DNA from 2 places in the Allosaccharopolyspora coralli genome. Region 1 is predicted to be linked to the other one. Evidence: riboswitches for the same ligand, from Rfam matches in the RefSeq annotation. Region 1 holds a riboswitch; the other holds the start of a gene.
What was found. Region 1 has a riboswitch for cobalamin ahead of metE (5-methyltetrahydropteroyltriglutamate--homocysteine S-methyltransferase). Riboswitches for the same ligand answer to the same signal wherever they lie in the genome.
Positions count from the first base shown of each region.

Region 2: linked by a shared signal. The riboswitch ahead of GIY23_RS14160 (ABC transporter substrate-binding protein) and the one ahead of metE (5-methyltetrahydropteroyltriglutamate--homocysteine S-methyltransferase) in region 1 are both predicted to bind cobalamin.

Region 1 is NZ_CP045929.1:3,834,590-3,838,674, reverse strand. It holds gene metE (5-methyltetrahydropteroyltriglutamate--homocysteine S-methyltransferase) at 1-1,574, opposite strand, end outside; cobalamin riboswitch at 1,704-1,958, opposite strand; gene GIY23_RS17850 (ABC transporter ATP-binding protein) at 2,372-3,145, shown strand; gene GIY23_RS17845 (enoyl-CoA hydratase/isomerase family protein) at 3,210-3,992, shown strand; gene GIY23_RS17840 (class I SAM-dependent methyltransferase) at 4,043-4,085, shown strand, end outside.
Region 2 is NZ_CP045929.1:3,005,438-3,009,522, reverse strand. It holds gene GIY23_RS14170 (ABC transporter ATP-binding protein) at 1-100, opposite strand, end outside; gene GIY23_RS14165 (FecCD family ABC transporter permease) at 97-1,143, opposite strand; gene GIY23_RS14160 (ABC transporter substrate-binding protein) at 1,140-2,162, opposite strand; cobalamin riboswitch at 2,224-2,415, opposite strand; gene GIY23_RS14155 (gamma carbonic anhydrase family protein) at 2,524-3,063, opposite strand; gene GIY23_RS14150 (YwaF family protein) at 3,338-4,085, shown strand, end outside.

The DNA.
Region 1 (4,085 bases):
ATCGGCGGTCGCACGCAGCGCGACCCGTACGACTGCACCCACCCGTTGTCGGTGGAAGCGAACCCGGCGAGGTACTCGGAGAAGTACTGCACCATGTCGTTGCGTTCCGGCTCGCCGTGCACCAGCACGTCCAGTCCCAGGTCCTCCTGGAGCGTGATCACCCGTTCGATCTCGTCGAGCATGCGCTGACGGTAGTCGGCAGCCGCGATAGTGCCGTTGCGCAGCGCGGCGCGTGCCTTGCGGACCTCGCTGGTCTGCGGGAAGGACCCGATCGTGGTGGTCGGCAGCACCGGTAGCTTCAACGCGTTCTGCTGAGCCGTGCGCCGTGTCTCGTAGGCGGACCGTCGCACGTCCGACTCGGTGAGCGAGCCCGTCCGGGAGCGGACCGTGTCGTCGCGCAGGCGCGGTGAGTTCTTCCGGTCTTCCACGGCCTTCCGAGCGTGGTCCAGCTCTGCCGACACCGCCTCGCGACCGTCGCGGAGCGCGGTCTCGACCGTGACGACCTCGGCGACCTTCTGTTTCGCGAACGCCAGCCAGGAGGCGACCTGCGGGTCCAGCGACGTCTCCAGCTCCAGGTCGTAGGGCACGTGCAGCAGCGAGCACGAGGTGCTCACCGCGACTTCGGCTGCGGAACCGAGCAGTGTGGCCGCCGTGCCCAGAGCCGCGTCGAGGTCGGTGCGCCACACGTTGCGGCCGTCGACGACCCCGGCGACCAGGGTTTTGTCCCGCAGCTCCGTCGCGGTCGCGAGTGAGTCGGCAGTGGACTGTCCGGCGACGAGATCGACCCCGACTCCCTCCACCGGCGCCGACGCGAGTGCGGACAGTGCCTCACCGACCGGTCCGAAGTAGGTCGGCACGAAGATCTTCGGACGTTCGGTCAGCGCACCCAGCTTCCGGTAGGCGGCACGGAACTGCTCCAGTTCCGTCTGCGTGCGGTCGGCGGACAGCGCCGGTTCGTCGAGCTGGACCCACTCGACACCGGCCCGATGCAGCTCGCCGAGTAGCGTCGCGTACTCGGTGACGAGGTCATCCAACCGCTCCAGCGGCCGGAACCGCTCACCCGCCTGCTCCGAGGCCTTCGACAGCAGCAGGAACGTCACCGGCCCCACCAGCACCGGCCGAGTGGTGACGCCGAGTTCCGCGGCTTCCCGGTAGTGCTCCAGTGGCGTGCGGTCGGTGAGCGCGAACGACGTCTCCGGCCCGATCTCCGGGACGAGGTAGTGGTAGTTCGTGTCGAACCACTTCGTCATCTCCCACGGTGCGGTCGAGGCCACGCCGCGCGCCATCGCGAAGTACGTGTCCAGCGGGTTCAAGCCGAGGTCCCGGTAGCGCTGCGGTACCGCGCCGAACACGACGGCGGCATCGAGGACCTGGTCGTAGTAGGAGAAACTTCCCGGGATCGTGTTCAGCCCGGCGTCGCGCAACTCCCGCAACGAGTCGGTGCGCAGCGTCTTCGCGACCTCACGCAGTTCCGACTCGCTCGAGCGGTCGGCCCAGTAGCTCTCCAACGCGCGCTTGAGTTCGCGGCGCGGGCCGATCCGGGGGTATCCGAGCACGGTCGATCCAATGGTCACAGCTCTCTCCTCGCGAGCTCGACGACAAGGACGAGTCCGGGGAAGGCAGGAGGTGACGCGCGGCGCGGATCGCGGCGACGACCCGTACGTCCGCCCGGCCCACCCACGAGGCCCCGGACAGCGCACCCGTCCGGGTGCGCACCGATGGCAGGTCTTCGGACTCGCGGGCAGGTCCCTGACGGGACGGCCTACTGGTCGTCGGCTTCCCAGGGCCGTTGCGGCTCCCAGTGCCGTGTCCTTCCGCGGACGCGACGACGGTCGTTCCCACTCACCGCTGCGGGGCAGTCCCGGACTCGCACCGGGTTCCCTCTTGCCTCGTCGCCTCGCGCCCCGTGGCGTTCGGTGCCCGTGACGTGGCGACGAACCATCAGCACCAGCAGACACTACCGACGCGGCGCCGGAACACAACCGCGGAGCGGGTGACAGCAAGGGAACATTCCGCGCACACATGACCGTAAGGTTCCCTTCATCGCACCCGCCCACCCGGCGAAGCAGCCGGTCGGGGCCGGTGACAGGAAGGGAACTTTCCTGTCACGGATGACCGACAGTTCCCCTACTGTCACGCTGCTCACCCTGGGCGAGGTGGGCGGGATGACAGCAAGGGAACTTTCCGTGCACCGGTGACAGGAATGTTCCCTTGCTGTCATGCCCCACCCCGCCGGCCGGAAGGGGGGAACCGCGACAATGGGTGCGACGCGGGCGGCGAGCCCGGATCGGACATCATCGGCGGGCACGCGGCGGCACCGAGCGGCCCGGTCGTGCGGCGGGAGGTAGACGTGGAGGACCAGGTCATCCGGATGAGCGGGGTCACCGTCCGGCGGGGCTCGACCGCACTGCTCGCCGACGTCGACTGGGCGGTGGAGCTCGACGAGCGCTGGGTCGTGCTCGGTCCCAACGGCGCGGGCAAGACGACCATGCTCAAGCTCGCCGGCGCCGAGATGCATCCGACCGCGGGCATCGTCGGGATCCTCGACGAGACGCTGGGCCGCACCGACGTCTTCGAACTGCGCCCCCGGATCGGCTTCAGCTCCGCGGCGACCGCACAGCGCGTCCCGACCGACGAGGTCGTGCGCGACGTCGTCGTCAGCGCCGGGTACTCCGTGATGGGCCGCTGGCGCGAGGAGTACGACGACCTCGACACCGACCGTGCGCTCGAACTGCTCGAACTGCTCGGTGTCGCGCATCTGGCCGAACGCACGTTCGGCACGCTCTCGGAAGGCGAGCGCAAACGGGTCGTCATCGCCAGGGCGATGATGACCGACCCGGAGCTGCTGCTGCTGGACGAGCCCGCCGCGGGACTCGACCTGGGCGGCCGGGAGGATCTCGTCGCCCGGCTGGCGGCGTTGGCGATGGACCCGGACGCGCCCGCGTCGGTGCTGGTCACCCATCATGTCGAGGAGATCCCGCCGGGGTTCACGCACGCGCTGCTGCTGCGCGAGGGTGCGGTCGTCGCGCAAGGACTGCTCGACGACGTGCTCACCGAGGACAACCTGTCGAAGACCTTCGATCAAGACCTGGAACTCACTCGCAGCGGCGACCGGTACTTCGCGCGCAGGCGAGTCACGTCGTAGGCGAGGCACGGGGCGGTGTGGGTAGCCTTCGGCTCGACACCGTGTCAACGAGGAGGGTGCTTTCGTGGGTGAGTTCGTCAGGCTCGAGGTCGAGGGCGGAATCGGCACGATCAGGCTCGATCGTCCGAAGATGAACGCGTTGAACCAGCAGATCGAGCAGGAGTTGCGCGAGGTGGCGGTCGAGGCCGCCGAACGGGACGACGTGCGGGCGGTCATCGTCTACGGCGGCGAGAAGGTCTTCGCCGCGGGCGCCGACATCAAGGAGATGGCCGACAAGTCCGCTACCGACATGGCCGTCAAGGAACAGCGCGGCCTCTCGCACGCGGTCAGTGCGGTCGCGGCGATCCCGAAACCGACGGTGGCCGCGATCGCCGGCTACGCGCTCGGCGGCGGGATGGAGCTGGCGCTGGCCTGCGACCGCCGCATCGCGACGAACGACGCGCGAGTCGGCCAGCCCGAGATTCTGCTCGGCGTGATCCCTGGGGCCGGCGGAACACAGCGGCTCGCGCGCCTGGTCGGTCCGAGCAAGGCGAAGGACATCATCTACACCGGCCGGTTCGTCGAGGCCGACGAGGCGCTCGCGATCGGCATGGTCGACGAGCTCGTCGAGCCGGGCGCGGTCTTCTCGGCCGCACAGCAGTGGGTCGCCCCGTTCGCGAAGGGGCCCGCTCGTGCGCTGGCGGCGGCGAAGGCCGCGATCGACGGCGGGCTCGACGTCGACCTGGACACCGGCCTGAAGATGGAGACGCACCTGTTCACGGCCGGGTTCGCCACCGAGGACCAGAAGATCGGCATGCGGTCGTTCATCGAGAGCGGGCCGGGTAAGGCCGAGTTCACCGGCAAGTGAGGGTCGGGCGGTCGCGTGCCCGCGCGACCGCCCACCGGCAGGGAGCGAATGTGACGGCGTTCTCCACCGACGACGCGGGACACGAGCAGCGCG
Region 2 (4,085 bases), 830 kb from region 1:
GCAGACCCACCGTCGTGCCGGTGTCCACGTGCAGGCTGACTCCGTCCACGACCGTCCGGTTCGCGACGGACCACGAGAGCTCGGAGGCGATCAGGCTCATCCCATGTTCCTTCGACGTGCCAACAAGAGTGCGAACGCGGGGACACCGACGAGAGCCGTGACGACCCCGACCGGCACTTCCTGCGCACCGGCGACGACGACCGACAGGGTGTCGACCCACACCAGCAGCAACGCGCCGAGCACCGCGGTGACCGGCAGCAGCGCCCGGTGTCGGTGCCCGACCAGCAGACGCGCGGCGTGCGGCACCACCAGGCCGACGAACCCGATCGCCCCTGCCGACGACACGATCGTCGCTGTCACCAACGCGGTCGCGGTCAGCAGCAACCACCGCAACCGGAGTACGTCGATCCCCAGCGAGGAGGCCGCGTCCTGGCCGAACGCGAAGGCGTCGAGAGCGTTGGAACGGGACACGCACAGCGCGAGTCCGAGCACGCACACGATGCCCGCCACGGCCACGTCGTCCCACCGTGCCCCGGACAACGAGCCGAGCAGCCAGTTCAGCACACCCCGTGCCTGTTCGGCGTCGGCGGCGGTGATGACGATGTAGGAGGTCACCGCCGAGAACAGTTGTGTTCCGGCGACGCCCGCCAGGATGACTTTCGCCGTGCCACCCCCGGCGAGCCTCGCGAGCGCCATCACGAGCACGAACGCGACCACCGCCCCGGCGAACGCGCCCATCGTGAGGCTCACCGCGCCGGCACCGATCCCGAGGATGAGCACGAGCACCGCGCCGGTGGACGCGCCGCTGGAGACACCGAGCAGGAACGGTTCCGCGAGCGGATTGCGCAGCAGCGACTGCAACACCACACCGCAGACGGCCAGGCCGGCGCCGGAGACGGCAGCCATCAGCGTGCGGGGCAGGCGCAGATTCCACACGATCCCCTGGCCGATGCGGGAGACGCCGGTGTCCACGAAGCCCAGGCGTGCCCCGATCACCTCAAAGACGTCCGGCACGGACAGTGACGCCGGTCCGATCGTGACGACGACGGCGACGGACAGGACCAGGCACGCCATTCCCACGGTCACGAACACCGTCGTGGGGACACGGCGTACCGCTCGCGGCAGCTCCTGCGCGACCGTCATGTCTGGCGGTCGAGTTCGACGAGGCGGTCGGCGAGCGCTTCGATGCCGTCGACGGTGCGGATGCTGACGTTCATCGCCGACCCCGTCATGGGCATCCACCTCTCGGCTCGGACGGCGTCCAGTTGCGACACGGCGGGATCGGTGCGCAGGAACCGCTTCTTCGCTTCGAGCGTGTCGCCTTCGCTGTCCCGGGTCAGATCACCGAGCACGAGCACGTCGGGAGCCCGGCGAAGCACGTCCTCCCAGCCGACCTGCGGCCACATCGATGCCACGTCGGGGTAGGCGTTGCGGACGCCGAGCGTGCGGGTGATGATCCCCGGCGCGCCGGTCGACCCGGCCACGTACGGAGATCCGGTGCGGGCGAACCAGAACAGCACCGAGGTGTTCTCGCGGCCGTCGAGACCGGCGACCTTCGCCTGCGCGGCCTCGACCCGCCCGCGCAGTTCCGTCACCAGCTGCTCACCGCGTTCGGGAACGTCGAAGAGCTGCGCGATCTCCCGGACTTCGCGGTAGATGTCGTCCAGCCCCACTGGTTCGCCGAGCTCGGCTTCCTCCGGGTAGCAGTTCGACGGCGACAGGTAGGTCGGCACACCGAACTCGGCGAACCGTTCGCGCGGCGCGACCCCTCCGTCGGTGTAGATCGCCTGGTAGCCGCCGAGCACCAGGTCGGGTTCGGTGCCGAGAACGGCTTCCAGCGACGGGTTGTTGTCGGCCAGCCGGGGCACGCTGGCGTTGGCCTCCGCAAGATGCGGCGCGACCGGGTCGGTCCAGGTCGCCGTACCGACCATGCGGTCCTCGAGGCCGAGGGAGAGCATGATCTCTGTCTGCTGCTGGTTCAGACTCACCGCACGTCGCGGAGGACCGTCCACCGACACGGGAACACCACAGTTGTCCGCGATGTCCGGAGGTCCGGCCGGGCCGCCGGTGGGGCCGGAACATGCGGTGACCGCGAGGAGGCCCGCGGTGATCGCGGTGGCAGCGCCGCTGGTGAGTAGACGCGTCGAACGCGGTGTGGACATTCGCATCGGAGCCCTTCGGTCGGGGCCCGGACGCGGGGCCCGCTGGGACACGGCCGGTGCTCGGGGCGACCGGGAGCCAGCAGGTCTTCGGGCTCGGGCTCGAAGAGCGCGGGAACCTTCCCGGGCACCCGCCCAGTGGTCACCGTCGACACGCGACGCCTCCCGCGCTCGTCGCCCCTACCGCTGCGCGTCAGCTCCGGACTTCGACCGGATTCCCTGGCCGGTGGGCACGACTGGCTCGCGACGAGCCTAACAACCCGGCCGTGGTGGCCGAGATCACGGCGTCGCGCGCGAGGCGAACGGCACTTTCGCCTCGTCTCGTGAGGCGAAAGTGCCGTTCGCCTCACGAGTGAGAGAGTTCTTACCCGCTGAGGGCTTGGCGGTGGGAGGTGGCGAGGTCGACGTAGTGCCGGGCGGAGGCGCGGATCATCTCCTGCTCGTCGCCGGTCAGCTCGCGACGCACCTTGCCAGGAGTGCCCGCCACCAACGAGCCGGGCGGAATCTCGACGCCTTCGAGCACGACGGCACCGGCGGCGACGAGGCTGCCGCTGCCGATCTTCGCGCCGTTGAGGACCACCGAGCCCATCCCGATGAGCACCTCGTCCTCGATCGTGCAGCCGTGGACGACGGCCCGATGCCCGATGGTCACATCGTTGCCCACGACGGCCGGGAACCCTTCGTCGGCGTGCATCACCACGCCGTCCTGCACATTGCTGCGGGCACCGACCGAGATGTCGGCGACGTCGCCGCGCAGCACGGTGGTGTACCAGACGTTGGCCTGCGTCGCGAGGCGCACACGGCCGATGAGGCTGGACCCCGGCGCGGCCCACGCGCCGTCGTCGAGCTGCGGCGTGTGCTCACCGAAGGTCAGGGTGAACGGCCCGGTGCGTGCGTCGGTCACGGATCCTCCTCGTGCGTGGTCCACTCCGGGTACCTTACGTCTCCGCTCCGAGTTCCGTCCCGCAGCCGACAGTGCGAGCCGGTGGCACGTACCCGCGAACGGCTCGCAGGGCACCGGCGTTCCACTGTGGAGCGGCCGCCACACCGGCCGAACATGCTGGTGAGAAGCGTTCCTTCTCGTAGACTGAGCATCCTGACGGACTGGGCTGTCGTCGTGTCTTGCCAGCGGAACCGCTGAGGTTCCTCGACCCGACCACCGAGCAAGACCTTCGCTGATGAGTTCTCCAGGTGGCGCGACGGAGGTGGTGATCCTGTTCGAGCAGGCGACACTCGCGCAGCAACCGGTGTTCGTGCCCTACGGCGGCACGCACTGGGCGGTCCTCGCGCTCGGAGCCGGGGGAGCGGTGTTCCTGATCGCGCTCGGACGCAGGCACCGTGGGCGCGACACCGCGCGCGTCGTGAGCCGCGGGTTCGCCGTCGTCCTGGTCGCGTTCCAACTCCCGTTCCAGGTCCGCGCGCTCACACCCGCCCAGTGGGACCTGTACGAGTCGCTGCCGTTCCAGCTCAGCGACCTCGCGTGGATCGTCGCCGCCTACGCCTTGTGGTCGCACCGGTGGTGGGCGTTCGCGCTGACCTACTACTGGGGGCTCACACTGACCCCTCAGGCGATGTTCACCCCCGCCCTCGACGCACCCGACTTTCCGCACGTGGCGTTCGTCGAGTTCTGGGGGCATCACCTGTTCGTGGCGTGGGCGGCCCTGTATCTGACCTGGGGCGTCGGGTTGCGGCCGACGTGGCGGAGTCTGCGGGTCACGCTGGCCGTGACGCTGGCGTGGGCGGTGTGTGCGCAGACCTTCAACGCCGCCACCGGGGCGAACTACGGCTTTCTCGACCGCAAGCCCGCGAACCCGTCGCTGCTCGACGTCATGGGGCCGTGGCCGTACTACATCGCGGTCGAGTTCGTGGCGGTGGTGATCGGCTGGGCTCTCATCACCTGGCCGTGGGTGTCCTCCCGGCGGCGAG